Regions from separate parts of the Mesorhizobium sp. 113-1-2 genome, predicted to be linked through region 1. Evidence: predicted binding sites of a transcription regulator. Region 1 holds the regulator's gene; each other region holds the start of a gene.
What was found. Region 1 encodes PhoB, which activates phosphate uptake and scavenging genes when phosphate is short. Its sites were predicted from a motif close to TGTCATNNANCTGTCAT; they were not measured.
Positions count from the first base shown of each region.

Region 1 (10,620 bases):
GGGCCAACACAATGGCAGGGCCAAGCCATCGCGATCACTGGCATATCACGTGAGCGGCAACCGGCCATGCCGATCAAGCCCATACCGGGCGACCGGCAGCCCTCAGGCGGCGATTCTCAGCGCGCCCGGCCCGGGAATGGCGCCTGGAGGGCACTTGCCCAGGATGATCATGCCGAGCACCTCGTCCTGGGTGACATCGGTGGTGCGCGCGGTGCCGACGACCTGGCCGTTCTTCATCACGCAGACCCGGTCCGCCAACTCGAACACATCATGAATGTCGTGGCTGATCAGGAAGATGCCGATACCGTCGGATTTGAGCTGCTTGACCAGTTCGCCGACCTGCGCGGTTTCCTGTGGACCAAGGGCGGCCGTCGGCTCGTCCATGATCAGGATGCGGGCGTTGAACAGGATTGCGCGCGCGATCGCCACCGATTGCCGCTGTCCGCCAGACAGCTTGATCACCGGCTCCTTGAAGCGCTGGAAGCGCGGATTGAGCCGGCCCATCACCTTGCGCGCCTCGGCCTCCATCGCAACGTCGTCGAGCGTGCCCCAGCCGGTCATCAGCTCGCGGCCGAGGAACAGATTGGCGGCAGCGTCGACATTGTCGGCCAGCGCGAGTGTTTGGTAGATCGTCTCGATACCGTATTTCTTGGCGTCGCGCGGATTGGCGATCGAAGCCTCCTCGCCATTGACGAAGATCTGGCCGCCGTCGCGCTTGTAGGCGCCGGACAGGATCTTGATCAGCGTCGACTTGCCGGCGCCGTTATGGCCGAGCAGCGCCACGACCTCGCCGGGGAAAAGATCGATCGAGGCATCGTCGACGGCGCGAATGCCGCCAAAGGCGATCGAGATGTTGCGCATGTCGATCAGCGGCGTGCCCATGGGGGCGGTTGCGGGAGCGGTTTTGTCGGTCATGATCGTTTTTCCCCCTAAACCCGCTTGCGATAGACGGTGTCGAGCCACACCGCGATGACCAGCACCGCGCCGACCACGATGCTCTGCAGCGGCGAGTCGATGCCGAGCAACACCATGCCCGACTGCAATGACTGCATCAGCAGCGCGCCCAGCATGGCGCCCAGCACCGTGCCGGCGCCGCCGGCGAGCGACGTGCCGCCGATCACAGCGGCGGCGATGACCAGAAGCTCGTCCAGCGTGCCCAGAGCATTGGTCGATGCGTTGAGCCGGGCCGACGAGATCGCCGCGCTGATGGCGGCCAGCACGCCCATGATCATGAACACCTTCATGGTTACCCAGCGTGTGTTGATACCGGCGAGTTCGGCCGCCTCCGGATTGCCGCCGATGGCAAAGACATAGCGGCCAAAACGCGTGCGCTTGGTGATGAAGGTCATGATGATGCCCACCGCCACCGCCATCAGCACCGGTATGGCAATGCCATGCGCGATGAACAGCCCGCCCTCGGGAACGGTAATGCCGTTCTGCTGGGCGTACTGGCGCACGATGCCGATCGGCCATGGATAGGAATTGGCGATCCAGACGGCGCCAAGGATAGCGGCGCAGGCAACCACGCCGAGCAAGGTCTCGGCCCAAACGGGACGCAAAGGAAAGTGGAACCGCTTGCGCTGCGACCTGCCGTTGAGCAGCATGAAGGCGACCGCCACGCAGGCGACCACACCGACGATCCAGCTGGCGGTGGCGCCGATCGAGCCGCGCGGTCCGCCGCCCATCAACTGAAAGGTTGTGTCGAGCGGCGCGACCGTGCGCCCGCTGGTGATCAACCACGCCATGCCGCGCCAGACCAGCAGGCCGCCCAGCGTCACGATGAAGGCCGGAACCTCCATATAGGCGATGATGAAGCCCTGGAATGCACCGATCAGGAGACCAAGCACCACGCCGGCCGTCAGCGCGATGATCCAGAGCCAGGGATTTCCAAGCTGGAAACCGATGACGCGGATGAGGAATTCAGCCTGCGCCACACCCATGATCATGCCGATCACGCCTTCGACGGATCCGACCGAGAGGTCGATGTTGCGCATGACGATGACCAGCACCATGCCGGTCGCCATGATCGCGACCGAAGAAGTCTGCACCGACAGGTTCCACAGATTGCGCGGCGTCAGGAAAAGCCCACCCGACAGGATGTGGATGCCGACCCAGATGACCAGCAGCGCACCGACCATGCCAAGCATGCGCGTGTCGAGTTCTGTAGCCTTGAGGAACCGTCCAACGGCGCTGAGTTCGGATGCACGCGCCTTGTCCGCCGCCGTGCTGCCGACCGGTTGATTAGAGGTCGTGTCGGTCATGCTATCCTCCCACCGGTTTACCGTCTGGCGCGGATGCCGGAACATGGATGCTATTTGCTTTCCGCAGTCATTTGAAGCGGGAAGCCCCTTGAGAAACGCCGCGGCTTATGGGCCGCGGCGTCGATATCGAACAGTATTGCGCCGTTTAGTTGCAGGCCGCGACGCTGCCGGCGGCGACGCCCGCGCAGACTTCGTCCTTCTTGATCCAGCCGGCGTCGATGACGACGTTGAGATTGTCCTTGGTGATGGCGACCGGGGTCAGGAACAGCGACTTGACGGTGTTGCCGCCAGGCGTCGTGAAGTCCTTGACACCGGCGATGTCGGTCATCTTCTTGCCGTCGGCCAGCTGCGAAGCGATCTCGGCGGCGTTCTTGCCGAGTTCGCGCGCGTCCTTCCACACCGACACGGTCTGGGTGCCGAGCGCGATGCGGTTCAGCGCGGCATGGTCGCCGTCCTGGCCCGACACCGGCACGGTGCCGGCGAGACCTTGCGCCGTCAACGCTGCGACGACGCCGCCGGCGGTACCGTCATTGGCCGCGACGACCGCGTCGACCTTGTTGTCGTTGGCGGTCAGGAACTGTTCCATGTTCTTCTGGGCGTTGGCGGGCAGCCAGCCGTCCGTATAGGCCTCACCGACATTCTTGATCTTGCCGCTGTCGATGGCCGCCTTGAGCACTTCCATCGAGCCCGAGAACAGGAAATCGGCGTTCGGATCGGCGCCCGAGCCCTTGATGAAGACATAATTGCCTTCCGGCTTGGCCTTGAACACCGCAGCAGCCTGCAAGCGGCCGACTTCCTTGTTGTCGAAGGTCAGGTAGAAGACGTCCTTATTCTCGATCAGGCGGTCATAGCCGACGACCGGAATGCCTTCGTCCAACGCCTTCTGCACGGCCGGGCCGATGGCCGAGGCGTCCTGCGCCAGGATGATCAACGAATTGGCGCCCTGCGAGATGAGGCTCTCGACATCGGTAAGCTGCTTGCCGGGATTGGACTGTGCGTCGGCGGAAATGTACTTGTCGCCGGCGGCCTCTATCGCCTTCTTCATCGCGGCCTCGTCAGTCTTCCAGCGCTCTTCCTGGAAGTTGGACCACGAAACGCCGATGACCTTGTCCTTCGCCTGCGCGACCGACGCAAGCGTCAGCGACATGGCGACACCCGCCAGGATGGCGGCTGTGAATCTCTTCATGATATTCCTCCCTGCGCCGCGTATGGCGCGACCAAACTGGCCCTAAGGCCGGCACAGAGGCCCTATTTTTTCGAGCCTCGAAAAAACACTGATCCAACACCGGAACGCTGTCAACAACGATTCTGATGGATTTTGATGTCCCCGCGAATTTTTTTCGAGCCTCGGAATAAATAAATGACAGGACGGGCCGCTTCTGCCAGTATTTGACCGTGTCGCATGCGGCGTTCGAGGAACCGCGGCGACCGGGGAGGATGTGGGAAAACATGTCGGTCGGAATCCGTCACGACGATCTGCGCCGGCGCAACCGCGCCATGGTGATTGCGGCCGTGCGCCGGGCCGGCCGGCCCTCGCGCACCGAGATCGCCGCGACCACCGGCCTCAGCCATTCGACCATATCGGCGATTTCCTCCGATCTGATCGGTGAAGGCATCCTGGCCGAAGGCAAGCCGAGCGAGGCCGGCTCGCTGAAGCGCGGCAGGCCGCAGGTCGGCCTCGGCCTCAACCCGGAGGCCGCGGCCGTCATGACCGTGGTGCTGTCGCTGAATTTCCTGTCCGTCGCCGTCATCGACTATGCCGGCCAGGTGGTCTCGGAGGAACAGCGCCGGCTGGACACGCTGACCATGTCGCGCGAAGCGCTGATCGGCGAATGCGTCGCCATCGTGCGGCGGCGCCTCGAGGATCCCGATATCGACGTGCGCAGCGTCGCCCGCATCGCGCTGGCGATCCAGGGCATCACCGACACCGAGGCCCGGGCGATGCTGTGGTCGCCGATCACGCCGCAGACCAACATCGCCTTCGCCGACATACTCGAGGCCGAGTTCGGCATCCCCGCCACCATGGAAAACGACTGCAACATGATGGCGGTGGCGCTGCGCTGGCGCGATCCCGAGCGCTATCGCGACGACTTCATCGCCATCCTGCTTTCGCACGGCATCGGCATGGGCCTGGTGCTGAAGGGCGAGCTGTTCACCGGCACCCATTCCTCGGGCGGCGAGTTCGGTCACATGATCCATCGGCCCGGCGGCGCGCTCTGCCGCTGCGGACGCCGCGGCTGCGTCGAGGCCTATGCCGGCAACTACGCCATCTGGCGCAACGCCAGGCAGCTTGGCGAGGACACCGAGCCGGTCGCCGACGTCAGCGACGCACAGATGCGGGCACTCGCCGCCACCGCACGGGAAAGAGACGGGCCTGAGCGAGAAGCCTATCGCAAGGCCGGCGAGGCATTGGGCTATGGCCTCGGCAGCCTGTTCGCGCTGATCGATCCCGCGCCCGTCGCCATGGTCGGCGTCAGCGCCGCCGCCTTCGACCTGATCGAGCCGGCATTGCGCGAGGCGATCGCGCAGACCGCCGGCGGCCAGCACTCGAAATCGATTTCCTTCGACACCGAACCGAACGAACTGCCGCTAATCCGCGAAGGTTGCGCCATGCGCGCGCTGACCTTCGTCGACCAGGAGATTTTCGCGCCGGGCGTGCAGGCGAAATCAGGCCTTGCCGTAAAGAAAAACGTAGCCTGAATCAGGTTACGCTCAATCCTCGCGGATCGCGTAGCCCGCCCCGCGAATGGTGCGGATAACGTCCGGCATGCGGCCATTGTTGACCGCCTTGCGCAGGCGGCCGACATGCACGTCGACGGTGCGCTCGTCGATGTAGATCGTCTCGCCCCAGACATTGTCGAGCAGCTGGCTGCGCGAGAACACGCGGCCGGGATGGCGCATCATGAATTCGAGCAGGCGGAACTCGGTCGGCCCAAGCCGTATCTCGCTCTTCTTGCGATAGACCCGGTGCGATTCGCGGTCGAGCACGATGTCGCCGACCTTGAGCACGCTGGACAGCACTTCCGGCTTGGCGCGGCGCAGCAGCGCCTTGACTCTTGCCATGAATTCCGGCGTCGAAAACGGCTTGACCAGATAGTCGTCGGCGCCGGTGGAAAGTCCACGTACACGGTCGCTTTCTTCGCCCCGCGCGGTCAGCATGATGATCGGCAGCCGCTCGGTCTCGGGCCGCATTCGCAGGCGCCGGCAGAGTTCAATGCCGGACACCGCAGGCACCATCCAGTCGAGCACCAGAAGGTCGGGCACGTTCTCCTGCAGCCGGATTTCGGCTTCGTCGCCGCGCGGCACCACCTCGACCTGGTAGCCTTCGGATTCCAGATTGTAGCGGAGCAGCACCCCAAGCGGCTCCTCATCCTCCACCACCATGATGCGTGGCGCGATCATCGACTGGTTACCCCTGCGCTCAGGCCGCCGGCGCTGACATCGCCGTCTCGTCCTGTTTTGGACGATTGGCGGGCAGCTGCGTGCCGGTCAGGACATAGTACGCATTCTCGGCGATGTTGGTCACGTGGTCACCGATGCGTTCGAGATTCTTGGCGCAGAACAACAGATGCGTGCAGGCCGTGATGTTGCGCGGGTCCTCCATCATATAGGTCAGCAGTTCACGGAAGACGGAGGTGTATTTGACGTCGATACGTTCGTCGTCGGCGCGCAACTTCGCCAGTGCGGCGGCATCGCGCGCCGCATACTCCTCGATCACGCCCTGCACCTGGATCAGCACCAGCTGCGCCATGGCGTCGATGGAATGCGACAGGTCGCGCGGTGTGGCGCTGAGGCCGACGGTGCCGACGCGCTTGGCGATGTTCTTGGCAAGGTCGCCGATGCGTTCGAGGTCGCCGGCCATGCGGATCGAGCCGACGACATGACGCAGATCGTCGGCCATCGGTTGGCGCTTGGCGATCAGCGTGATGGCACGGTCGTCGAGTTCGCGCTGGCGCGCGTCCATGATCGCGTCGTCGGAGACCACGCGCTGGGCCAGCGCATTGTCGGAATTCAGCAGTGCCTTGGTGGCGCCGCCGACCATCGAGCCGGCGAGGTCGCCCATGTCGCTGATCAGCCTGCTGATCTGTCCGAGATCCTCGTCGAAGGCTGCGACTGTGTGTTCGGCCATGATCCTGGTCCTCGTATGCGTGCGATCAGCCGAAGCGGCCGGTGATGTAGTCTTGCGTGCGCTTCTCGCGAGGCGACGTGAAGATCTTCTCGGTTTTGTCGAACTCGACCAGTTCGCCCAGATACATGAAGGCGGTCTGCTTCGACACGCGCGCCGCCTGCTGCATGTTGTGGGTGACGATGACGATCGTGTAGTCGGCTTGCAACTCGTCGATCAGCTCCTCGATCTTGGCGGTCGAGAGCGGGTCGAGCGCCGAGGCCGGCTCGTCGAGCAGGATGACTTCCGGCTTCACCGCCACGGTGCGGGCGATGCACAGCCGTTGCTGCTGGCCGCCCGACAGGCTGAGGCCGCTGGCGTTGAGCTTGTCCTTGACCTCGGTCCACAGTGCCGCGCGCTTCAGCGCCTGCTCGACACGGCCGTCCATCTCGGCCTTGCTGATCTTCTCATAGAGCCTGACGCCGAAAGCGATGTTCTCGTAGATCGACATCGGGAACGGCGTCGGCTTCTGGAACACCATGCCGATCTTGGTGCGCAGCAGATTGAGGTCCTGCGAGCGGTCGAGAACGTTCTGGCCGTCGAGCAGCACCTGGCCCTCGGCGGTCTGCTTGGGATAGAGCTCATAGATGCGGTTGAAGACGCGCAGCAGCGTCGACTTTCCGCAGCCCGAAGGGCCGATGAAGGCGGTGACGCTGCGCTCGGGCAGCGACAGCGTGATATCCTTCAGGGCCTTCGACTGGCCATAGTAGAAGTTGAGGTTCTTGACCTCGATCTTGGCCTTGGCCACCGCCTCGGCGGCGATCGTCATGTCTGGAGACAACATCTGGCTCATTTGTCCTCTCTGCGTCCGGTCAGGCTGCGCGCAAAGATGCTGAGCGCGAGAACCGTCAGTGTGATGATGAGTGCACCGGTCCAGGCCAGCTGCTGCCATTCCTCGTAAGGGCTGAGAGCGAACTGGAAGATGGTGACAGGCAGGCTGGCCATCGGCGCGTTGAGATTGCTCGACCAGAACTGATTGTTCAGCGCCGTGAAAAGAAGCGGTGCGGTCTCGCCGGAGATGCGCGCGATCGCCAGCAATATGCCGGTGACGATGCCGGAAAGTGCCGCGCGGTAGGCAACCGAGCGGATGACCACCCAGCGCGGTGCGCCGATCGCGGTGCCGGCTTCGCGCAGGGCGTTGGGCACCAGATTGAGCATGTCCTCTGTGGTGCGCACCACGACCGGGATGACCAGGATGGCAAGTGCTACGGCACCGGCGATCGCCGAGAAATGCCCCATTGGCCGCACCATCAGCTCATAGACGAACAGGCCGATGATAATCGACGGCGCCGACAAAAGGATGTCGTTGATGAAGCGAACCACGGTGGTGAGCTTCGAGAAGCGGCCATATTCCGCCATATAGGTGCCGGCCAGCACACCGATCGGCGTGCCGACGATGATGCCGATGATGGTCATCACGATGCTGCCATAGATGGCGTTGAGCAGGCCGCCGGCATCGCCGGGCGGTGGCGTCATTTCCGTGAAGACCGAGAGGGACACGCCGGCGAGGCCCTTGTAGAGCAGGGCGCCGAGGATCAGCGCCAGCCAGGCAAGGCCGATGCCGGCGGCGACGACGCACAGCGTCATCATCACGCCATTCTTGCGCTTGCGGCTCAGGTGAAGCGATGCGGCTGTCGACATCGGTCAGGCTCCGGTGCGGGCGTCAATGCGCATCAGCATGTAGCGGGCGATGGCAAGGATCAGGAAGGTGATGACGAACAGGATCAGGCCGAGCGCCACCAGCGAGGAGGTGTAGAGATCGCCGACCGCTTCGGTGAATTCGTTGGCGATGGTCGCCGAGATCGTCGTTGCCGGCGCAAACAGCGATGTCGAGATGCGGTGCGCGTTGCCGATGACGAAGGTCACCGCCATGGTTTCGCCGAGCGCACGGCCGAGCGCGAGCATGACGCCGCCCATGATGCCGATGCGCGTGTAGGGAATGACGACCCGGCGCGTGACTTCCCAGGTCGTGCAGCCGATGCCATAGGCCGATTCCTTGAGCACCGACGGCACCGTATCGAAGACGTCCTTGGTGATCGAGGTGATGAAAGGCAGGATCATGATGGCCAGGATCATCGCCGAGGTCAGCAGGCCGATACCGTAAGGAGGGCCGGCGAACAGGCTGTTGAGGCCCGGAATGCCGTGGAAGACGCTGATGATGAAAGGCTGCACCGTCGTCTGCAGGAACGGCGCCAGCACGAACAGGCCCCAGATACCGTAGATGATCGAAGGGATGCCGGCCAGCAATTCAACCGCCATGCCGATCGGGCGCCGCAGCGGGCGCGGGCAAAGCTCGGTGAGGAAGATGGCGATGCCGATGCCGAGCGGCACGGCGATCAGGATGGCGATGGCCGAGGTGATGATGGTGCCGTAGATCGGCGCCAGCGCGCCGAACTTCTCGGTCACCGGATTCCAGCTTTCGCTGGTCAGGAAAGAGAAGCCGAAGGTCGACAGAGCTTGCCAGGAACCGGCTACCAGCGAGATCGCAACACCACCGAGCAGGACCAGAACCAATATGGCTGCGGCGCGGGTCATTCCGTGGAAGATCGAATCGGTCAGCGCGAACCGTCGAACGGTGGCGTCGCGCGAACCTCTAACGGCTGGCAAGGCTTCCTGGACAGCGCTCATGTCAAGCTCGGCTCTTTCAAGTTGATGGGAAAAGGAGCGCCGCGGGCGCGGCGCTCCTTCGGAGGATATTACTCGCCGGCGTAGACGGGCTTGCCGTCGGCCTGGATGTCGGCCTTCCACGAAGCCTTGATCAGGTCGACGACGCTGTCGGGGATCGAGACGTAGTCGAGCGCCTTGGCGGTTTCCTTGCCGTCCTTGTAGGCCCAGGCAAAGAACTTCAGCGCTTCGCCGGTGGCAGCGGCATCATCCGGAGCCTTGTGGATCAGAACCCAGGTGGAGGCAGCGATCGGCCAGGTGGTGTCGCCAGGCTCGTTGGTGATGATGACGTTGAAGTTCTTGGCAGTCTTGAAGTCGGCATTCGAAGCGGCAGCGCCGAAAGATTCGAGCGACGGCTCGACGACCTTGCCGGCTGCATTCAGCATCTTGGAGTAGGACAGGTTGTTCTGCTTGGCATAGGCGTATTCGACGTAACCGATACCGCCGTCGGTCTGCTTGACGGTGTTGGCAACGCCTTCGCTGCCCTTGGCGCCGACGCCCGTCGGCCATTCGACGGCGCTGTCCGAACCGACCTTGTCCTTCCAGTCCGGCGAGAGCTTCACCAGATAGTTGGTGAAGTTGAAGGTGGTGCCCGAGCCGTCCGAGCGATGCACGACGGCGATCGCGGTCGACGGCAGGGTGAGGCTGGGGTTCAGCGCCTTGATCGCGGCATCGTCCCAGGTGGTGATGGCGCCGAGATAGATCTGGGCGAGGGTCTTGCCGTCGAGAACGAGTTCGCCCGGCTTGACGCCGGTGAGGTTGACGATCGGCACGATGCCGCCCATCACCATCGGGAACTGCACGAGGCCGTTCTTTTCCAGATCGGCGTCGGACATCGGCTTGTCGGTGGCGCCGAAGGTCACGGTCTTGGCGATGACCTGCTTGATGCCGCCGCCGGAGCCGATCGACTGGTAGTTGAGGCCGATGCCGGTATCCTTCTTGTAGGTGTCGGCCCACTTGGCGAACACCGGATAGATGAAGGTCGAGCCGGCGCCGGAAAGGTCAGCTGCCATTGCTGCGGAAAGGGTGAAGGTAGACGCTGTAGCCATTGCAATCGCAACGACCGCTGAGCGGATGAAATGTCTCATGTGGCCTGCTCCTGTTCGGAAGATGGTCTCTCGGCGCCATTCCTAACCAGCGCCCGCTGAGGCCAATAGACTTGGATTATTACAGTCGCATGACAGTTTCATGTCAGCCCGGTAACGCGTCGCCGGCACTCGAAAAGGAGGCGGCGTCGGGCGGTTGCGGCCCGATCCGAGTTTGCCGCGGGAATCAGGGGCTTGAGCCATCCGCCGGCTGCAGCCGCCGCCGGATTCGGCGGGGCTTTCCCAGGTGAAGAAAATCCGGACGGGAGCGCGTTGCTCAAGGCCAGAGCGTGTCGTGGCCGGGCCATCGCCAAAAACAGGTCCGTTGGGGTAGGTTGACGCTGTCTCTTGCCGGCGGTCGCTGCTCCCGCCCGTAACTGCAAGGGCGGAATTCGATTTTGCTATTGTTCCGGCTCGGCGCCGCCTTTGGTATGGTGCGATCGCA
Region 1 covers NZ_AP023242.1:1,599,259-1,609,878, reverse strand. The annotation lists gene JN279_RS07750 (ATP-binding cassette domain-containing protein) at 103-915, opposite strand; gene JN279_RS07745 (sugar ABC transporter permease) at 930-2,261, opposite strand; gene xylF (D-xylose ABC transporter substrate-binding protein) at 2,407-3,447, opposite strand; gene JN279_RS07735 (ROK family protein) at 3,711-4,961, shown strand; gene phoB (phosphate regulon transcriptional regulator PhoB) at 4,974-5,663, opposite strand; gene phoU (phosphate signaling complex protein PhoU) at 5,683-6,390, opposite strand; gene pstB (phosphate ABC transporter ATP-binding protein PstB) at 6,416-7,219, opposite strand; gene pstA (phosphate ABC transporter permease PstA) at 7,216-8,067, opposite strand; gene pstC (phosphate ABC transporter permease subunit PstC) at 8,071-9,054, opposite strand; gene pstS (phosphate ABC transporter substrate-binding protein PstS) at 9,123-10,178, opposite strand.

Region 2 (10,620 bases), 480 kb from region 1:
AACCGCGCCGGCGCCGACTGCCGCGCCATCGCCGACGGTGACGCCGGGCAGGACGGTCGAGCCGTGGCCGAGCCAGGTGTCGTGACCGATGGTGACGCGCTTGGCGCGGCGCTGGGCGAAGAATTCGCTCTCGTGCTCGGCGTCGTCCCAATAGTCCGAGGCGCGGTAAGTGAAGTGGTGCAGCGTCGGCCGCCAGGTCGGGTGATTGGTGGCATTGAGGCGCACGCTTGCCGCGATGTTGGCAAACTTGCCGATCGTCGCGCACCAGACGGCGCAATCCTGCATCATGTAGGAATAGTCGCCGAGTTCAGATTCCGAAACTCGGCTGCGGTCGGCGATCTCCGTCCAGCGGCCAAGGGTCGAATTGTGCACCTCCGCCGTCGGGTGGACCAACGGCGTTTCCGACAGTTTCCTGGTCATGCCGCGAGTTTTCCCGGAGCGAAGGCGGTGACGTCGATGATGCGGTCGGCCACCGCCTCGCGCACGTCATGGTCGTGGAAGATGCCGAGCAGGGCAACGCCCGCCGCCTTCTTGGCAGCGATGAGTTGGATCACCACGTCGCGGTTGGTGGCGTCGAGCGAGGCGGTCGGCTCGTCGAGCAGCAGGATCGGGTGCTCGGTGATGAAGCCGCGCGCGATGTTGACGCGCTGCTGCTCACCACCGGAGAAGGTTGCTGGCGGCAGAGCCCAGAGTTTTTCCGGCAGGTTAAGCTGCGCAAGCAGGGCGCGTGCCTTGCCTCTGGCGGTCTCGCGCTCCTCGCCGCGCTCGACCAGCGGTTCGGCGACGACGTCGAGCGCCGAGACGCGCGGCACGGTGCGCAGGAACTGGCTGACATAGCCGATCGTTTGCCGGCGAACGGCAAGCACGGTACGCGGGCTGGCATGGGCGAGATCGATCAGTCCATCCTCGTGCCTGACGATGATCTGGCCCTCGTCGACAGCATAGTTGCCGTAGAGCATTTTCAGGATCGAGCTCTTGCCGGCGCCGGACGGGCCGCCGAGCACGGTGCATTCGCCCGCCTTGATCGAGAACGAGACACCGGCGACGACCGGCAGCTTGATGCCGTCGCGCAGATGCATGGTGAAGCTCTTGGCGACGTCGGAAACAACGAGGGGCGTCGGCATCAGAAGGTTCTCCAATTGTCGTTCGTTTGCGGGGCGCCGCCCCCCTCTGCCTTGCCAGGCATCTCCCCCTCAAGGGGGGAGATCAGCAGCGTCTCTGCCTCGCTTTTTCTGCTACGTCGAAGTCTGGCGAAACCGGCAACGACAGCTAATCTCCCCCCTTGAGGGGGAGATGGCCGGCAGGTCAGAGGGGGGTGACTTGGCGCCATCATCAAACCTGAAGAATCGAGGAAACGAGAAGCTGCGTGTAGGGCGCGCGCGGGTCGTCGAGCACGCGGTCGGTGAGGCCGCTTTCGACGACGCGGCCGTCCTTCATCACCATCATGCGCTGGGACAGCAGGCGCGCCACGGCGAGATCGTGTGTGACGACGATGGCCGCGAGGCCGAGATCGGTGACCAGCCCGCGCAACAGGTCGAGCAGGCGCGCCTGCACCGAGACGTCGAGGCCGCCGGTCGGCTCGTCCATGAACACCAGCCGTGGACCGGTGACGAGGTTGCGGGCGATCTGCAGGCGCTGGCGCATGCCACCGGAGAAGGCGCGCGGCTCGTCGTCGATGCGGTCCTGCTCGATCTCGACGCGCGACAGCCAGTCGACGGCCGTGGCGCGGATCTTGCCATAGTTGCGGTCGCCGACCGCCATCAGCCGCTCGCCGACATTGGCCCCGGCCGACACCGTCATGCGCAGGCCGTCGGCCGGGTTCTGGTGGACAAAGCCCCAGTCGGTGCGCATCAGGAAGCGGCGCTCGGCCTCGCTCATGCGGTAGAGCTCGCGGAACTGGCCGTCGCGCATGCGGTAGCTGGCGGTGCCGGAAGACGGCAGGAGCCGCGTCGACAGGCAGTTGAGCAGCGTCGTCTTGCCGGAACCGGATTCGCCAACCACTGCCAGGACTTCGCCCGGCCACAGGTCGAAGGAAACGTTGTCGCAGCCGACGCGCGAGCCGTAGAATTTGGAGAGCGCCGAGACGCGCAGCAGCGGTTCGTCGGTCATTGTGCCGGCTCCATGTTTTCTGGGGCAGAATGATTTTCGGGGGCAAGATGGCCGCGATGGCCATCTGCCCGCCGCTTCTCGCAGTGGTCGGTGTCGGAGCAGACGAACATGTGGCCGCCATGGTCGTCGAGAATGACCTCGTCGAGATAGACATTCTCGGCCGCGCACAGTGCACACGGCTGGTCGAAGGTCTGCACCTCGAACGGATGGTCCTCGAAGTCGAGGCTGACGACATCGGTGAAGGGCGGCACCGCGTAGATACGTTTTTCGCGGCCGGCGCCGAACAGCTGTAGCGCGGGCGAGCGGTGCATCTTGGGATTGTCGAATTTCGGCGTCGGCGAGGGGTCCATCACATAGCGGCCCTCGACCTTGACCGGATAGGCATAGGTGGTGGCGATGCGGCCGTGCTTGGCGATGTCCTCGTAGAGCTTGACATGCATGAGACCGTACTCTTCCAGCGCATGCATCTTGCGCGTCTCGGTCTCGCGCGGTTCGAGGAAGCGCAGCGGCTCGGGGATCGGCACCTGGTAGACCAGCACCTGGCCCGCAGTGAGCGGATGTTCGGGGATGCGGTGGCGGGTCTGGATGATGGTGGCGCTGGCGGTGTCGGTGGTGACAGCGACGTTGGCGACCTTCTTGAAGAAGGCGCGGATGGAGACCGCGTTGGTGGTGTCGTCGGCGCCCTGGTCGATGACCTTCAGCACATCGTCGGGGCCGATGATCGAGGCGGTGACCTGGACGCCGCCAGTGCCCCAGCCATAAGGCATCGGCATTTCGCGCGAGGCGAACGGCACCTGATAGCCGGGGATGGCGATGCCCTTGAGGATCGCCCGGCGGATCATCCGCTTGGTCTGTTCGTCGAGATAAGCAAAGTTGTAGGTGGTGATGTCGGTCATGGCGATCACATCCACATTGTGCTATTGATTTGACGTCCAGGACGCGGAACTAGGGGCGAATTCCGATGACCCAAGACGGTTGGATACATCTCGGAATTCTGCTGGTGGTGTTCGCTGGCGCGGTGCTGTTTTTCCTTCGACGGATGGTTCTGCCAGCACCGAAGGAAGGCGCTACAGGCGAGACCGTTGCCGGCAGCCGTGGCTACAATGGAGGGTATGGCGGCGGCCATTTCCCCGACGGTGGGCATGGCGGCGTAGGCAACTAGGGTCATTCCGCGGCCTCCAATCCCCTGGCGTAGCGCGCCAGCCGCTCATTGAGCGTGCCGGTGTGCAGTTCGAACATGTGGTTGTCGTCATCGTAGAAATAGATCGAGCGACCTTCACCCTCGACACGTGGGCGTGGTGGGCGCATGTCTAGGCCTAGCCTGCCGACGCGTTCGGCGTAGTGGTCGAAATCGGCGTCGTCGATCTTGAAGGCGATGTGGTTGTAGCTGCGCTCCGGCAGCGCCTCGCCTTGCATGATGGCGATCCAGATGTCGCCGATCAGGAAGAATTTTTCGCGCGACAGCGAGAACTGCTCGGCATCGCTGGCATAGACCTCGCGCGCGTCGAAGACGCCCTTGAGGATGGCAGTCATCCGGTCGAGATCCCTGACGATGAAGGTCATGTGGGACAGGCCTTCGATCATTCCGCGCCCTCCCGCTTTTCTTCCACCCTGGTGGGGTTTTCGCGTGCCTCGTATTCGGCGCGCATGCGCCGCACTAGGTCGAGTTCGGCCTGGAAGTCCACATAGTGCGGAAGCTTCAGGTGCTCGACGAAGCCGGTCGCCTGGACATTGTCGGAATGCGAGATGACGAACTCTTCGTCCTGGGCGGCGGCGACAATGTCCTCGCCGAGCTCGGAGGCGCGCAGGGCGCGGTCGCACAGCGCCATGGCCATCGCCTTGCGCTCGCTCTGGCCGAAGACTAGGCCGTAGCCGCGGGTGAATTGCGGCGGCGCCTTGGCCGAACCCTTGAACTGGTTGACCATCTGGCATTCGGTGACGCGGACCTTGCCGAGTGGCGCGGCGAAGGGCAGTTCGGGGACGTCGAGTTCCAGCTCGACCTCGCCGATGCGGATTTCGCCGACGAAGGGGTGGTTGCGGGCATAGCCGCGCTGGGTGGAATAGCCGAGCGCCAGCAGAAAACCCTCGTCGCCGCGCGACAGCGCCTGCAAGCGGATGTCGCGCGCCATCGGGAATTCCAGCGGCTCGCGGGTGATGTCGCCGGGCACATGATCCCCAGGCATCTCGCCATCCGGTTCGATCAGGCCCTCGCGGGCGAGGATCGCCGAGACGCGCGGCATGGCCTGGGCCTCCGTCTCGCGCTGCAAGGGTTCGGCGACATCGGCGCCGGCGGCAAGTTCGGGATCGAGCAGCCGGTGCGTGTAGTCGAAGGTCGGCCCGAGAAGCTGGCCGCCGGGCAGGTCCTTGTAGGTCGCCGAGACGCGCCGTTCGACCAGCATGGCGCCGGTGTCGATCGGCTTGGTGTAGCCGAAGCGCGGCAGCGTGGTGCGATAGGCGCGCACCAGGAAGATCGCCTCGATCATGTCGCCGCGCGCCTGGACGATGGCGAGTGCCGCGAGTTCCCGGTCGTAGAGCGAGCCTTCGCTCATCACCCGGTCGACGCCGAGCGCCAGCTGCTCGACGATCTGGTCGAGGCGCAGCGCCGGCACCGAACGGTCGCCGCGCCGGCGGTCGGCAAGCAGGCTGTGGGCGTTGGCGATTGCGGCTTCGCCGCCTTTTACCGCGACATACATCTTCAAGCCTCCATCGTCTTGATGCGCGTGGTGCGCGGCAGGCAGGCTATGCCTTCCGGCGTAGCGAGGATGATGTCGACGCCGCGTGGAAAGCGCTGGATGTTCTGCTTCCACTGCTCGATGAAGTGACGCGGCATCTGCGCCGGGGCGATCGTGGCGCTGGCTTCGATGCCTGGGCCTTCGAGCAACAGCGGAACGCCGGAGGTCAGATCGCCGACCTGCAGGATCAGGGTGGTCGACCTATCGGGATAATCCTGCGTTCCCTGCGAAAAGCCGTCGAGCGCCATCATCTCGGCAGGCGTGGCGACAAAGGCGAAATGCGCGTCGGCAGGCGTGTTGGCGAGTGGCGCGCCGGTGTGGAAGCCAAGCCATGAGCCGATCGCGGCGGAGGTGTGCAAGGCGGGGTCGAGCCAGAGCGGCGTGTCGTTGTCGCACAGCGCCAATGCCACGGCGCCAGCAGTTCCCGAGAGCGGCGCGGGTGGGCGGGCCAAGGCCGGCAAAGGCTGCACGCTGCCCGGCCGCGCCATCGCGTCCATCACCGCGCGAAACACCGTCTGGGCGTTGAAGACCGGATCGGCGAAGCCGCCCTCGATCGATTGCGCTGCGATATCCATCAGTCTTCTCCGCGAACCATGGTGAAGAAATCCACCTTCGTTGCCGCCGTCTCGGCGCGACGTTTTTCCTGGGCGGTGGCGAGCGCCGACCGCAAAGGCGCGATCAGCCTGGTCTCCACCTCGGCGCGGCGGGCTGGGTCCTGCCAGAGCGCGTCGGCTATTGCCGCCAGCTTCGCCTTCTGCTTGTCGCGGCCAAGCGCGTAGCAATGGCCGACCTGTCCCGACGGCAGCCGGACGGTGGCGCGGGTGACGGTCGCCTCGCCGACATTGAAGGGTGCGCCGCCGCCGCCGATGCGGCCGCGCAGCGTCACCAGCCCGGTCTCGGGACCGCGCAGCAGTTCGGCCTGCGAAGGCAGGCCGGCCTCATTCCAGAGCCGGACGATGTCGTCACCGCTCGATTGCGCCAGCGTCGCCATGGCGGCCTTGCGTTCGGCCTGGTCGCGGGCTTCCTGTCCTCGCATCGGCAGCATTCCTCTTTGTTAAATTCCTCTTTGTTAAATTTGTCTATTGATATAGACAATTATACAAATTATACATACTACGTAGCGCGAGTCCATGACGGGTGGATGACAGGGGATAGAAGGCTGGGGCAAATCATGATCGGGCGACAGGAAGCCGACAGCATCGAGCGGCGCAGCGGCGTCTCGCTATGGCGGCAGATTGCCGATAGGATCCTGCAGGCGATCGCCACCGGCGATTTCGCCGAGAATGCCGCGCTGCCGCCAGAGGTGGTGCTGGCCGAGCGCTATGGCGTCAACCGCCACACGGTGCGCAGCGCCATATCGGCGCTTGTGCAGGAAGGCGTGCTGCGGGCGGAGCAGGGGCGCGGCACCTTCGTCTTGTCGCGCAAGCGGCTATCCTATCCGATCGGCGCGCGCACGCGGTTTTCGACAGGCCTGCAAGGGCAGACCTCGGAACGGCACATCGTGCTGCTTGCCTCATCGGTCGAGCCGGCCAGCCCGCGCGTCGCCGAGGGCCTCGGATTAACCAGGGGGACCGAGGTGATCAGGCTGGAGACACGCGGCGAAGCCGATGGACGGGCTGTGTCGCGCGCTGCCGCTTGGTTCGAGGCCAGGCGCTTTGCCGGCATCGACAAGGCGATGGCCGAGACCGGCTCGATCACCGCGTCGCTGGCCCGCTTCGGCATCGACGACTATCTCAGGCAATCGACCGTGCTGTCGGCGCGCCATGCCGATGCGGCCGATCTTGCCGACCTCGACCTGCAGCCAGGTGCCATCGTGCTGGTGACGGTGGCGGTCAACGTCACGCCGGACGGCCAGCCGATCCAGTTTTCCGACTCGCGCTTTCCGGCGGAGCGGGTGGAGCTGAGGCTGTCGGCGCTGTAGGGGGGCGGCGGCCGGCTACCCCACCTCGATCACAGCCTTGATCAGGCCGGACTTTTCGTGCGCCCAGCGCGCGAGATCGCTCGGCGTGCCGGCCAGCGTTGTGCGGTGGGTGACGAGCTTGGCCATGGGCACGGCGCCGTTGCGGATCGAGGCGGCGACGTGGTCGAAATCGGCCTTGAGCGCATTGCGGCTGCCGACCAGCGTCATTTCACGCTTGTGGAATTCCGGGTCGGAAAAGGTAATGTCGTCCTTGACGACGCTGACCAGCACCAGCGTCCCGCCATGCGCGACATGGGCGAAGGCCGATTGCACCGACTGGGTGTTGCCGGTGGCGTCGAAGACCACGTCGAAGCCTTCGCCTGATGTCGCCTCCCTGACCAGGTCGGGCACCGCTCCGCGCGAGCCGTCGAGCACACTGAAACCAAGTTCGTTTTCGGCGAAGGCAAGGCGTTCACTGCTCATGTCGAGCAGCGTCACGTCGAGGCCGGCAATGCGGGCGAAGATGGCGTTGCCGAGCCCGATCGGGCCGGCGCCGATGACCAGCGCACGGGCGCCTGGATCGGCGCGCGAGCGCCGCACGGCATGCGCGCCGATGGCCAGGAATTCGACGGCGGCGGCGTCGGCCAGCGACAGGCCATTGGCCGGATAGAGATTTTGCGCCGGGACAAGGATATGTTCGCACATGGCGCCGTCGCGATGGACGCCGAGTACCTCGATCTTGACGCAGCAATTCGGTTTGCCGTGCCGACAGGCGATGCATTTGCCGCAGGAGAGATAGGGGTTGATGACGACCGGTTCGCCAATGGCAAGATCGACACCGTCACCGGTCTCGACGATCGTTCCCGACACTTCATGGCCCATGATGCGGGGGTAGGCGAGAAACGGGTGCTTGCCCTCGAAAATGTGGTAGTCGGTGCCGCAGATGCCGACATGGCTGACCGCGACCAGCGCCCAGCCGGCTGATGGCGAACCGGGTGCGGGGCGGTCTTCCAGGACAAGGTCGCCGGGCGAGCGGCAAACGACGGCTTTCATGCTTCAATCCAGTCAAGGTTTATGAAATCGCCGGCCCGTCATGACAGGCCGGCGATCGATCTCGGTGGTGATCACTTGCCGCCGCGGCGGCGCAGGCCGTCGAAGTAGACGATGACGATGATCAGCACGCCGGTGATGATGCGCTGCCAGAAGGCGTTGACGTTGAGCAGGTTGGCGCCGTTGTTGATGGTCGCCAGAATGAAGGCGCCGAGCAGCGGGCCGTGCACCGAGCCGACCGCACCGAACAGCGAGGTGCCGCCGATCACCGAGGACGCGATCGCCTGCAGTTCCCAGCCCTCGGCCTGGGTCGGGTTGCCGATGCCGATGCGCGAAGCCAGAAGCACGCCGACAAAAGCCGCGCACAGGCCCGACAGCGTGTAGGCCATGTAGATGGTGCGCTGGACATTGACGCCCGAGAGGCGCGAGGCTTCGGCGTTGGAGCCGACCGAGAAGAGGTAGCGGCCCCAACGGCTGTGATGCAGGAAGATATAGGCCGGAATGCCGACCAGGATCACCATCCAGAACAGATTGGGCACGCCGAGGAAGGAGTTGCGCGAGAACTCCTGGAAGGCATCGTTGTTGATCGAGATCGAGTTGCCGTTGGTCATCAGAAGGCCGATGCCGCGTAGCGAGGTCAGCGTCGCCAGCGTGATGATGAAGGGCGGCAGGCCCATCTTGACGATGCCGAAGCCGTGAAACAGGCCGATGGCAACGCCGACCAGCAAGGTGAGGAGGATGGCGAGGAAGACGGGCACCCCGGCATTGATCAGCATCGCCGCGATGACGGTGGCAAAACCGACCACCGCGCCGACGGACAGATCGATGCCGCCGGTGATGATGACGAAGGTCTGGCCGACCGCCAGGATGGCGATCATCGAACCCTGACGCAGAAGGTTCGAGATGTTGTTGGCCGAGGCGAAGCTCGATGTCGACAGCGACAGGATGACCCAGAGCAGCACCAGCAGCGCCAGCAGCGTCAGCCCGAACAGGGCGTTGTAATTGCGCTTGGGTTTTTCGGCAGGAATCGCCTCGGTGCTCATGTCTTTCCTCCCAGCTTTTCTTGTTTCTCGGCGAGCGCCTGTGTGAGAATTTCCTCGTGATCGGCGGTGCGGAAGCCGTGTGTCGCCACCAGCTTGCCGCGGCGGAACACATGCAGCGTGTCGGCCAGCTCATAGACTTCCGGCAGATAGGACGAGATCAGGATGATGCCGGCGCCCTTCGACAAGAGTGCGCCGAACAGGCGGTAGATCTCAGCCTTGGTGCCGACATCGACGCCGACCGTCGGCTCGTCGAAGATGAACAGCTTGGCGCCATGCGCCAGCCATTTGCCGATGACGATCTTCTGCTGATTGCCGCCCGACAGGCTGGAGGCCAGCGCATTGCGTGTCGGCGTCTTGATGCGCAGATCCGCGATCTGGCGGTCGGCCTGGGTCTTTTCCTGCGTGCCGGAGATCAACAGGTTCTTGGAAATGCGCTTGTAGATCGGCAGGTTGAGATTGAGCCCGACCGGCAAATTGAGGCAGAGGCCCTGGTCGCGGCGGCTTTCCGGCGCCAGCGCCATGCCGAGCTTGATCGCGTCATGTTCGGAATTGATCTGAACCGGCTTGCCCTCCCACAGGATCTGGCCAGCCGACTTCTTATGACGCCCATAGAGGGTGGTGACGAACTCGCTACGTCCGGCGCCGATCAGCCCGTAGAGCCCGACGATCTCGCCAGCGCGGACCGTCATCGAGACATTTTCGAAACCCTTGCCCGAGAGGTTCCTGGCCTCGACGATCACGGCTCCCGGCGTGAAGTGCTCCTTGTGATAGACCTGCTCGATCGAGCGGTTGATCATCATCTTGACCAGTTCGGCATCGTTGGTCTCGGCAATGTTCCTGGTGCCGACCAGCGTGCCGTCGCGCAGCACGGAGACGCGATCGGCGAGCTCGAAGACTTCCTCCATGCGATGGCTGATGTAGATGATCGTCACGCCTTCGCCCTTCAGCCGGCGGATCAGCGTGAAAAGCTGGTCTGCCTCCTTGCGGGTGAGGTAGGCGGTCGGCTCATCGAAGATCAGGAATTTGGTGCCGCGCACGGTGGCGCGGGCGGCGGCGATCAACTGCTGCTGGCCGATGGTAAGGTCGCCGAGCACGACATGCGCCGGCAGGTCGAAGCCGAGATCGTCGATGATCTTCTGCGCTTCCTTGACCATGGCGCGCTGCTGCAGGATGCCGAAACGCGAATTCTCCTCGCCGAGGAACATGTTGGCGGCGACGGTCAAATGACGGCAGAGCACGACTTCCTGATGCACGGCATTGATGCCGAGCGCCATCGCCTCATGCGGGGTTGCCAGCGCCGCCGGCTTGCCTTCCCAGATGACATCGCCTGATGTGCGCGGCATGACGCCGGTCAGAAGCTTGATCAGGGTGGATTTGCCGGCACCGTTTTCGCCGACGATGGCGTGGATTTCGCCGGACTTGAAAGCCAGTGTCACCGGCTTCAGCGCATGGGTGCCGGGATATTTCTTCTCGAGGCCGCGCAGTTCGAGGATCGTCCTGCCGGGCTCCAGCACGGGGGCAGGGTGCAGGTCTTGCGCCGTCGATGTCATGACAATCCTCCCAGATTGGCCTCCCAGATTGGCCTCACGATTTGGCGCGCGGCGAGGCTTTGAAATGCCCGCAAGAGCAACCTAGCCCAGCTTGGCGGATTTCCAAGCGATATGGCTGTCGTTTCCGGGGCACGAGGCCCCGGAAACGAGTACGGCTACGCGAAGGCTCAGTTGAGCTTCGGGTTGAGCAGCGCGTCGATCTTGGGTTCCTTCATGTTGGCCTTGGTGACGAGGTT
Region 2 covers NZ_AP023242.1:2,081,320-2,091,939, forward strand. The annotation lists gene JN279_RS09995 (DapH/DapD/GlmU-related protein) at 1-420, opposite strand, end outside; gene phnL (phosphonate C-P lyase system protein PhnL) at 417-1,124, opposite strand; gene phnK (phosphonate C-P lyase system protein PhnK) at 1,333-2,109, opposite strand; gene JN279_RS10010 (alpha-D-ribose 1-methylphosphonate 5-phosphate C-P-lyase PhnJ) at 2,106-3,005, opposite strand; gene JN279_RS10015 (hypothetical protein) at 3,071-3,271, shown strand; gene fosX (FosX/FosE/FosI family fosfomycin resistance hydrolase) at 3,274-3,693, opposite strand; gene JN279_RS10025 (carbon-phosphorus lyase complex subunit PhnI) at 3,690-4,802, opposite strand; gene phnH (phosphonate C-P lyase system protein PhnH) at 4,805-5,416, opposite strand; gene phnG (phosphonate C-P lyase system protein PhnG) at 5,416-5,877, opposite strand; gene phnF (phosphonate metabolism transcriptional regulator PhnF) at 6,013-6,762, shown strand; gene JN279_RS10045 (zinc-binding alcohol dehydrogenase family protein) at 6,778-7,794, opposite strand; gene JN279_RS10050 (ABC transporter permease) at 7,866-8,834, opposite strand; gene JN279_RS10055 (sugar ABC transporter ATP-binding protein) at 8,831-10,384, opposite strand; gene JN279_RS10060 (ABC transporter substrate-binding protein) at 10,552-10,620, opposite strand, start outside.
Region 2: the regulator PhoB is predicted to act here: its motif matches at 5,972-5,988, upstream of phnF (phosphonate metabolism transcriptional regulator PhnF).

Region 3 (10,620 bases), 2.3 Mb from region 1:
CCGGCCGGCTGCCTTGGCGGCGATGGGCGTGGCGGTCGTCAGTACGTTGCTTTTCCTGTTCGCCGAAAATGTTGCGTGGCTCGACGCCGCACGGATCCTGATGGGCCTGGCGATCGGTGTCGGTACGGGAACCGGCACGGCATGGCTGACCGAACTGATCGCGACCAGCGACAAATCGCGTGCTGCCACGATTGCCACCAGCACCAATTTCCTAGGTCTCGGACTTGGCGCGCTGGGAGCGGGCCTGCTGGCCGAATATGCGCCATGGCCGCTCAGGCTGACCTTCGTTGTCAATCTGGCTGTGCTTGTCCTTGTCGCCCTATTGATCCTGCGCACGCGCGAGACCGTTTCACGACCAGGGAAACTGGCTGATATTTCGATGCGGCCCAAGCTTTCTGTGCCTGGCAACCTTCGAGCCCGCTTCGTGGCGCCTGCGGTGACCGGCTTCGGAGCCATGGCACTGGTCGGTTTTTATGCAGCACTTGCGCCGAGCATCCTGGCCCAGCAGCTCAAGGTGACCAACCATGCCGCAGCTGGCGCGGTGTTCTTCGAACTGACAATCGTGGCCGCCGTGACCATTTTGGCGACGACGCGGCTCTCGAGCCGTGTCACCATGTTTACGGCGTTGGTCTTGATCATCCCCACCGTTGGATTGATTGTAGCGGCACAATTCTTCGGCTCTATGGCCATCATGATCATCGCCACGGCCTGCTGCGGCGTGGCGTCGGCGCTTGGCTATCGCGGCGGTTTGCAAGTGGTCAACCAGATTGCGCCTGCCGACAGGCGCGCCGAAGTGGTGTCGGCCTTTTTCATCTGCTGCTTTTGCGGCAACGCGCTGCCGGTCATCGGTATCGGCATTCTATCGAATTGGACCACCGCGACGACGGCTAGCCTGGCCTTTGCCTGCATGATCACGGTCTTTTCCCTGGTGGCTCTCGCTTTCGGCGCGAAGCATGCGCGATAGATCGCCGACAGTTCGGCGTCGCCAGCGTCAATGAAGTGAACTTTCAACCGTTCGGCGTTTCAGGCGCCATGTTGGCGCGCCCACGTGGCACGCCGAGCCCGGTGTCCGGCGGCTCGCCGGCGGCCGGCCTGTTCTCGATCATGTGCAAGCTGCGCCAGCCGCCGAAACGATAATAGGCCGCTGCCAGCACCAGCGAGGTGATCGAGCCGGCCGGGAAACTCCACCACAACGCTTCCTCGCCGATCACGCCACGCATGAAATAGGCAAAGCCGGTGCGCACGATGAGCACCGAGATCACCAGGATGATCAGCGGCGGCATCACAGCACCGGTGGCGCGCACGGTGGCGAACAGTACGATGGTGATGCCGAACAGGATGAACGACCACGACGCGACCGTGTTGATGTGGGCGGCGACGTCGATCGCCGCGCTGTCGCTGCTCAGGAACAGGCTGAGGATCGAACGGTCGAAGAGCCATAGCAGCGCGACCAGGGAACCGGTCAGGATGAGGTTGAAGCCGACGCCGGAAGCGGCGACGCGACCGATCCGGTCCCAGCGGCCGGCGCCGACATTCTGCGCCGCCATCGAGGAGACCGCCGCACCGATCGCCAGCGCCGGCATCTGGATGTAGGTCCACAGCTGCGCGGCGATGCCGTAGGCGGCGGCGACCTGCGAACCGTAGGAATTGACGATGCCCATCACCGTCAGGGCAGCGGCGGAGACGACGATCATCTGCAACCCCATCGGCACGCCCTTGAAGACGATGATGCGCAGCAGCGTTGGGTCGGGCCGCAGCAGAGCGAGATTGGCGCCGGCGAGCCGCAACGGATGCTTGCGCGCGTAGAGCACGATCAGGATGGCGATGACGCTCACCGTCTGGCCGATCAGCGTCGCGGTGGCGGAACCGGCGATGCCAAGTTCGGGGAAGGGGCCGATGCCGCGGATCAGCAGCGGGTTGAGCACGATGTCGAGGACGACCGCCAGCGCCATGAAGAGGAAGGGCGTGCGGGAATCGCCCGCACCGCGCAGCACGGTCATGACGAAGGACAGAAGGTTCATCATCGGCACGGCGACGAAGATGATGCGCAGATAGGAACGCGCCAGCGGCAAGGCGTCTGGCGGCGTGCCAAGCGTGTTGAGGATGGCGTCGACCCAGATCCAGCCGCAGACGGCGAAGATCACCGAGATGAGGAAGAAGAAGGTGGCGCTGGTGCCGACGATGCGGCGCGCCTCGGGCAGGTCACGGGCGCCGACCGACTGCGCCACCAGGATGGTCGCCGCCATGCCGATGCCGAACACGGTGCCCAGGATCAGGAACAGGACGAGGTTGGCATTGGAGGTGGCGGTCAGCGCCGATTCACCGAGAAAGCGACCAACCCAGACGGCATTGATCGACCCATTGAGCGACTGCAACACGTTGGAGCCGAGCACCGGCAAGGCAAACAGCAGCAGCGTGCGCGGGATCGGGCCGCTGGTCAGGTCGCCGGTGCGCCGGCGCGTGGGCATTTTTTCGCTCATGGCTGAAGGCTTATCTGAGTCCGCGACGATTGCCGATTCAAGGAGGCAGGCCGACGCGGCGTCGGATAATTCCGCCTGGCGTGTGTTGATCTAATCATGTTCTCAAAGCCCCCGGAATGGGATATTGGTCCTTGGGGGCGTGGGGCCCGCATTCTTTGTCATATCCTATGAATTGCTGGGGGATTCATGTCCGATAGTCCGTTGTTTTCCGAGCGCCTGAACCGGCGCGCGTTTCTCGGTGCATCCGCCTTGGGCGCAGCCTCCGTGGCGCTTTCAGCGTGCACCACGACGGAGGTGGTGACGCCGCCGCCGCCGGTGGCAGCGCCGCCGCCCGATACGGCGTTCGGCGATACCGCAACCATGTACGCGGCGCGCACGGATGAGGGCTACCAACTGCCGGCAATCCCGGTGGCCAAGCTCGATCCGAAGTTCGTGCGCCAGATCGTGGCCGACCCGACCGGAGAAAAGCCCGGCACCATCGTCGTCGATGTCTCCGAACATTTCCTCTATCTGGTGCGCGACGGCGGCAAGGCCATCCGCTACGGCGTCAGCTTAGGGAAGGCCGGTTTCGGCTGGACCGGCAGCGCCGTGGTCCAGGCGCGGAAGAAGTGGCCGGTGTGGACGCCGCCGCCGGAAATGATCCAGCGCCGGCCGGAACTGGCGAAATTCAAGGACGGCATGCCGCCCGGCCCGCAGAGCCCGCTCGGCGCCCGTGCGCTCTATCTGTTCCGCGACGGCAAGGACACGATGTACCGGCTGCACGGCACGCCGGAGTGGGATTCCATCGGCAAGAACGCATCGTCGGGCTGCGTGCGCTTCATGAACCAGGACATCATCGACCTCTACAGCCGCGTCAACGGTCCCGCACCGGTCTTCGTGCGTCCCAATTTGTCGGCTGCCGGCAAGATCATGGCGGTGGCGAGCAGGACGGCCGAGCCGATCGATGCGGGCGTGCCGAAGGACGCGGAGTTCTTGAAATAGGCGTCCTCACGGGCGGCCGTTTGAGGTCGTTGAGGCGGACGCGCCGGGCGCGCCCGCCTTTTGTATGCGACTACTTCTTGGCAAGGCCGGGAAGCGTGACCTGATAGACCAGGAACATGGTGTCGACATTGGCGCCGTCATCGGCCTTGTAGGGCGCGCCGACCTGGAAGCCGTCCTGGGCAAGGAAGTCGTTGTCGTTGGCGACGAACAGGAAATAGTCGTCGGGCAGCTTCGGATCGAGCACGCTCGCCAGCGACATCGCCTCCCATTTCTCGGACAGGTTGTTGTGGTCGTTCGGCGCGCCATTGTGCAGACCGAAGCGATTGAGCTGCGCATTGTCGTTGATGTCGATGAACGGCGTCAGCTTGGCCGGCGTCACCGAGGGATCGAGCACGCCCTTGGGGGCAACCGGCTTGTCGGCGGCGTCGAAGCTGCCGCCGGCAATATCGGTCGCGGCCGAAACGTCGACGACGAAGATCTGGCGCAGAAGCGAGGTGTCGCCCTTCACCCCCTGGCCGTTGCCGCTGTCGCGCGCCAGCATCAGGAAGGACGTGTCCGACAGTGCCACGATCTCGCTTTGCGCGGCGATCTTGGTCTTGCCCTTGGCGTCCTTGAACACCGGCAGCGGCACGACATATTCATGCGCCAGCTTGAGATGGGCAAGGTCGGAGGCGTCATAGACCAGCGCCCTGGTGTTCTGCCGGGTCGAACCGGAATCGCCGCCATCCTGCCTTGCCGCCGACTGCAGCACGGCGATCAGGAACTTGCCGTCCGGCGTCATCGCCATGCCTTCCAGGCCCTGGTTGTTCTGGCGGCCGGTATCGGGATCCTTCGGGTCGGGCTCGGCAGCACCAGGGCCGGGATTGTCCGAGGAGAAATTCGGCTTGCCCTTGCGCATCGGCACCAGCGCCGCCGGCGGCTGGGTCGCTGACAGCAGTCGGCCTTGCGCCGAGAAGCGGTAGATGTTGGGGCCATATTCGTCGGAGATGAACATCGAGCCGTCGGGCAACCGCACGATCGCCTCGTTGTCGAGGGCGAGCTTGCCATTGGTGGCGACGGGCAGCATCGGCATGTCGCCGGCCGCGGCGCGCACATCCGACAGCGGATCGAGGCCGGTGGCGTCAGCGCCCTTGTCGTCGGTCAGCAGCATTGTGTCGGCCAGTGTCGCCTTGACTTCAGTCTGCTCCTGGCCAGCGGCGCCTGGTGCCGCCGGGGTGAACTCTATGCCGATCGTGTTGAGGCGTGGCCTGTAGTCGGTGGTGCCGGCGACATTGTAGCCGCGATCCGGCAGCAGCCAGAGCGATCCCTTGTAGGTGCCCGCATCATGCGTCCAACTGGCGGTGTCGATCGCCATGCCGGAGCCCGAGCCGAACGTCTCGCCGAACTTGTCGCGCTGTGCGGCCGGGATGCGGCCGACGCCGACCAGGCCTTTGTTGACGAGGCCGCCGACGGTCGCGGTGCTGTCGGCGAGCGCCGGCGTCAAGGCGGTGAACAGGGCTAACGCGACGCCGAGCGAGGCGGTTCGGTGCAGGTGTTTCATGGACAATCCTCTTTCTGACAAGCGTGCCGGAGCGGCCGAAGAACGAAAAAAGCTGAAAGAGGCGGTACATCGATGATGCCGCGCGCCCCCAAAGCGGTCTACGGCGCGAACATGATGCTTGCGTGACAGCGTGGCATGCCTGCTCACCGGCCTGTTTCGCGCGCCGACAAAAACGAGCGCCCACACCAACGAATTGATCCCCTCGCAAGGGTGTTGGTTTGGCCAGGCGAGGTGTGTTTTGCACCACTAGACACTTATGTCCAGTGCGTATATGGTGCCGCTTCTGACAGACCGGGAGGGAAGCCTTGAAGCCGCATTATCGCGCAGTGGTTATCGGGGGTGGGGTGGTCGGCGCCTCGGTGCTCTACCATTTGACGCGGTTCGGCTGGTCTGACGTGGCGCTGATCGAGCGCGCCGAACTGACCGCCGGTTCGACCTGGCATGCGGCGGCCGGATTTCATGCGCTCAATGCGGATCCCAACGTCGCGGCGCTGCAGGATTACACCATCAACCTCTATCGCGAGATCGAGGCCGAGTCCGGCCAGGATATCGGCCTGCACATGACCGGTGGCGTCAACATCGCCAGCGATCCCCAGCGCTGGGAGTGGCTGAAATCGGCCTGGGCAGTGTTCCAGTCGGTTGGCATCGAAACCGCCCGGCTGGTGACGCCTGACGAAATCAAGGAAATCTGCCCGATCGTCGACGTCACAGGCGTGCTCGGCGGCCTCCACGATTCCAACGAGGGCCATCTCGATCCCTACGGCACCACGCATGCTTATGCCGGCGCTGCGAAGAAGCGCGGCGCCGACATCATCCTGCGCAACCGCGTCGTCGAACTGAAAGCGCGTGCCGACGGCAGCTGGGATGTCGTCACCGAACAGGGCACCATCGTGGCCGAGCATGTCGTCAATGCCGGCGGCTTGTGGGCAAAGCAGCTCGGCCGCATGGCCGGCGTCGACCTGCCGGTGACGCCGATGGAGCACCATTATTTCGTCACCGAGGACATTCCGGAGATCGCCGCACTCGACCGTGAGATCGGCATCGCCGTCGACCTCGACGGCTTCTCCTACCTGCGCCAGGAGCGTAAGGGCGTGCTGCTCGGCGTCTACGAGCAGAACCCCAAGCACTGGAACATGGACGGCGCGCCATGGGACTATGGCATCGAGCTGATCCCGGAAGACATCGACCGCATCAGCCCGGAACTCGCCAAGGCGCATGAGCGCTTCCCTTGCCTCGCCACGGCCGGCATCCGCAAATGGGTCAACGGCGCCTTCACCTTTACCCCCGACGGCAACCCGATCGTCGGGCCGGTGCGTGGCCTGAAAAATTACTGGGTCGCCTGCGGCGTCATGGCCGGCTTCAGCCAGGGCGGCGGCGTCGGAAAATCGCTGGCTGAATGGATGATTTACGGCGAGCCGCAGGCCGACATTTTCGGCATGGACATTGCCCGCTACGGCGCCTTCGCCGCCAACCGCGAATATCTCAAGCAGACGACGCGGCAATTCTACGCGCGCCGTTTCGTCATGACCTTTCCCAATGAGCGGCTGCCCGCGGGCAGGCCTTTGAAACGCCCCGGCGCCTATGGCGGCATGAGTGCGGCCGGCTGCGAATGGACGGCATCGTGGGGGCTGGAAATCCCGGCCTATTTCGCGCCGATGGGTTTTCGCGAGAACACCACGCTCAAGCGTTCCAACGCCTTCGACATCGTCGGCGACGAGGCGTTGCAGGTGCGGCGGGCCGCCGGCCTCGTCGATATCTCGGCCTATTCGCGCTATGCGGTGTCCGGTCCAGGCGCTCAGGCATGGCTCGACCGGCTGCTTGCCTGCAGGCTGCCGAAGGCGGGGCAGGCGCGGCTGGCGCCGATGCTCGGGCCGGACGGGCGGCTGAAGGGCGACCTCACCGTGATCAACTGGGGTGGCGGCGACACTTGGCTGATGGGTTCCTACTATCTCCGGGAATTCCACATGCGCTGGTTCGAGAGCCAAGCAGGAGAGGGCGTCACCGTCACTGACATTTCCGACGCGATGAGCGGCTTCCTGCTGACCGGGCCGAATGCGCGCAAAATCCTGGAGCGCACGACGCATCAGGACGTCTCCAGCGCGGCACTGCCGTTCATGGCTTGCGGCGCGTTCGACATCGGCATGGTGCCAGCGCGGGTCGCCCGTCTGTCCATCGCTGGCGAGCTCGGCTTCGAGATCAGTTGCCCGGTAACCATGCATGCCACGTTGCGTGACTCGCTGCTCGCCGCCGGCAGGGATCTCGGCCTGGCCGAGATCGGCTACCACGCGCTCAACGCGCTCCGGCTGGAGAAAAGCTTCGGCATCTGGTCGCGCGAATTCACACAGGGCTACACGCCGGGCCAGACCGGCCTCGACCGGTTCATCGCCTTCGACAAGGGCGATTTCGTCGGCCGCGAGGCGGCGCTGAAGGAGCGCAATGCCGGTGCGGCGCGGCGGATCGTGACGCTTGAGATCGACGCCGTCGATGCCGACGCCAGCGGCTTCGAGCCGGTCTGGCACGACGGCCGGCGCGTCGGCTTCGTCACTTCGGGCGGCTTTGGCTACACGATCGGCAAGAGCGTCGCGCTGGCGTTGGTCGACGACGATTTTGCCGAGGAGGGGACAGCGCTTTCGGTGCACATTGTCGGCGTCGAGCGGCCGGCACGGATCATCGCGGCCTCGCCCTACGATCCCTCGGGCAAGGCGATGCGGCAATGAGGAGGATTTTCGATGGTCGATGACGCGGCACGAGACAGCAGGCGCGAACGCCGGCGCGGACGCACGGGCGAGGCCGGCAGCGAGAGCAGCCGCCGGCCCAATTACCGGTCGCTGAAGAACCCGTTCCTGCCGCAGCCGATCTTTTCGGACGATCAGGTGGCAGCGATCCACGACACGGCGCTGCGCGTGCTGGAAGAGCTCGGCATCAAGGTGCTGCTGCCGCAGGCTCGAGAATATTTCGCCAGCGCCGGCGCACTGGTCGACCCGGACACCGACATGGTGCGCATCGGCCGCGACATGGTGGTGGCGGCGTTGGCCTCGGCGCCGAAGTCGATCCATGCGCAAGCCGGTGACCGTTCCCGCGACCTGATGCTGGAACTCGGGTCGATGACTTTCCTCGCCGGATGCGGCGCGCCGAACGTCACCGATCTCGAACGCGGCCGCAGGCCCGGCACGCTGGCCGATTTCGAGGATCTGCTGCGGCTGGTGCAGCATTTCGACGTGCTGCACATGCTTGGCCCCTGCATCGAACCGCAGGATGTCGACAACCGCTTTCGCCACTATGCCGTCAACCGCGCGCAGCTGACGCTGTCCGACAAGTTTCCGTTCATCTTCGCGCGCGGCACGCCGCAGGTCGAGGACGGTTTCGAGATGATCCGGCTGGCGCGCGGCCTGTCGCAGGACGAATTCCTGGCAAACGCGCATTGCTACACGGTCATCAACACCAACTCGCCGCGCCAGCTCGACATACCGATGGCGCAAGGCATCATCGATTTCGCGCGGGCTGGCCAGGTCTCCGTCATCACGCCGTTCTGCCTGGCGGGCGCGATGGCGCCGATCACGGTGGCCGGCGCGCTGGCGCTGCAGCATGCCGAGGCGCTGGCGGGGCTGACGCTGGCACAGATCGTGCGGCCCGGCGCGCCGGTCGTCTACGGCTCCTTCTCCTCCAATGTCGACATGAAATCCGGGGCGCCGGCCTTCGGCACGCCGGAGCATGTCAAGGCGACGCTGGGCGCCGGCCAGCTGGCGCGCTTCACAGGACTGCCCTGGCGGTCCGGCGGCGGCAGCGCGGCCAACATCTCGGACGCGCAGGCCGCACACGAAACGCAGTTCGCACTGTGGGGCTCGGTGCTGGCCGGGGCGACGATGTGCATCCATGCTGCCGGCTGGCTGGAAGGCGGCTTGAGCGTCTCCTTCGAGAAGCTGATCACCGATATCGAAGCGCTGCAGACGGTCGCTGAACTCTGTGCGGCGACGCCCGGCGACGACGATTCCATCGGCTTCGAGGCGATCGCTGAAGTGCAGCCGGGCGGCCATTTCTTCTCGGCCGGCCACACGATGGCGCGTTATCGTACGGCTTTCTATGAACCGCTGGTCGCCGATTGGTCGAACTTCGGCAACTGGACGCAAAGCGGATCGAAGACGGCGAGCGAACGCGCCACCAGCATCTGGCGGCGCGCGGTTGCCGATTTCGAGCCGCCCGCCTCGGCTGCCGCGACCGCCGGCGCGCTCGACGAATTCATCACGCGGCGAACGGAAGAGGGCGGCGCGGCACCTGTGTCGTGAGACAGGGGCGGGGAACGCCTGACGCCGTCGCAACTTTCGCTGTGTGACCGGTGCCCTGCCATTGGCAATTGGCGCGTCCCGTGCAGAGATGAGCGATGCTCGAAGCTTTCATCGCAATGGTGATCTTCCTGTGCCTGGCGGCGTCGGCGTTCGCCAGCATGGCGATTTGGCCGAGATTGCCGGCCAGGCACCGTGATGACGACACGAACACGGTGGTTCGGCTCGCCGCCAATCTGTTCGGGGTGATGACCTCGCTGATACTCGGCCTGATGATCAACTCGGCCAAGAACACCTTTGAATCGATCGATCACAATGTGCACGCCTATGCGACGGAGCTGATCCTGCTCGACAGGACCTTGCGCCAGTATGGCCCGGAGACCGACGCGGTGCGCCAGCCGTTGGTCGCCTATGTGCAGCGGGTGGTGGACACCTCGTCACAAAACAGCGAAACGACTATCGCCGCTAACCAGCTGTCCGAACGTCTGCTGACAGAGATCGGCTCACGGCTGAATGCGCTGACGCCGTCCGACGCTGTACATGGTTCCCTCCTGCAGGATGGACGCCAGCGCCTGCAGAAAGTGCTCGAAATGCGCTGGGTGCTGATCGAGCAATCGGAGGGCGCTATCCCTTGGCCCCTGATCGCCATGCTGGTTGCGTGGCTGGCACTAATCTTCGCCAGTTTCGGCTTCAGGGCGCCGAAGAATGCCATCACTGCAGCAACCCTTATGGTGTCGGCCGCGCTGATCGCCGGGGCGATCTACCTGATCCTGGACATGGATGTAGCATTTTCCGGACCGATCCAGATTTCGTCGGCGCCGCTGGAGCGGGCGCTGGCGGAATTGCAGCGATGATGCGGAACCGGCGGCATTCCCAGGCATTCATGGGAATGAACCACCGGAGGACGACATGGGTTTCGACCAGTATCACGAACCGCCAGAAGAACTGTCGCAGAAGGTGCGGACCTTTGCCCGCATGATCACCTCGCTGATCGAGGAGGCGGAAGCGATCGGCTGGTACGAACAGCGCATCTCGGTGGAGAAGGATCCGCAGGCGCGGGCCATCATGCAGAACGCGCAAGGCGAGGAGTTCAAGCATTTCGGCATGGACCTGGAATTCCTGCTGCGCCAGAAGAAGGATTGGCGGGCGGAACTGAAGGAAATCCTGTTCACGACTGGCGATATCGTCAAGGCCGGCGAGCGGGGCGAGAAGAAGGTGGATTGATGGCCCTAGAGCAATTCCAGGAAAAGTGTGTGCGGTTTTCCGTCCGGAATTGTGTCGAAACAAAGAGTTAGAGCAGTTCGCCGTTTCCGTGAAACGGTGAAATGATCTAACGGCT
Region 3 covers NZ_AP023242.1:3,857,719-3,868,338, forward strand. The annotation lists gene JN279_RS18645 (MFS transporter) at 1-964, shown strand, start outside; gene JN279_RS18650 (MATE family efflux transporter) at 1,008-2,480, opposite strand; gene JN279_RS18655 (L,D-transpeptidase) at 2,667-3,461, shown strand; gene JN279_RS18660 (esterase-like activity of phytase family protein) at 3,532-5,001, opposite strand; gene JN279_RS18665 (GcvT family protein) at 5,307-7,718, shown strand; gene JN279_RS18670 (trimethylamine methyltransferase family protein) at 7,731-9,284, shown strand; gene JN279_RS18675 (bestrophin-like domain) at 9,380-10,135, shown strand; gene JN279_RS18680 (ferritin family protein) at 10,191-10,505, shown strand.
Region 3: the regulator PhoB is predicted to act here: its motif matches at 5,113-5,129, upstream of JN279_RS18660 (esterase-like activity of phytase family protein).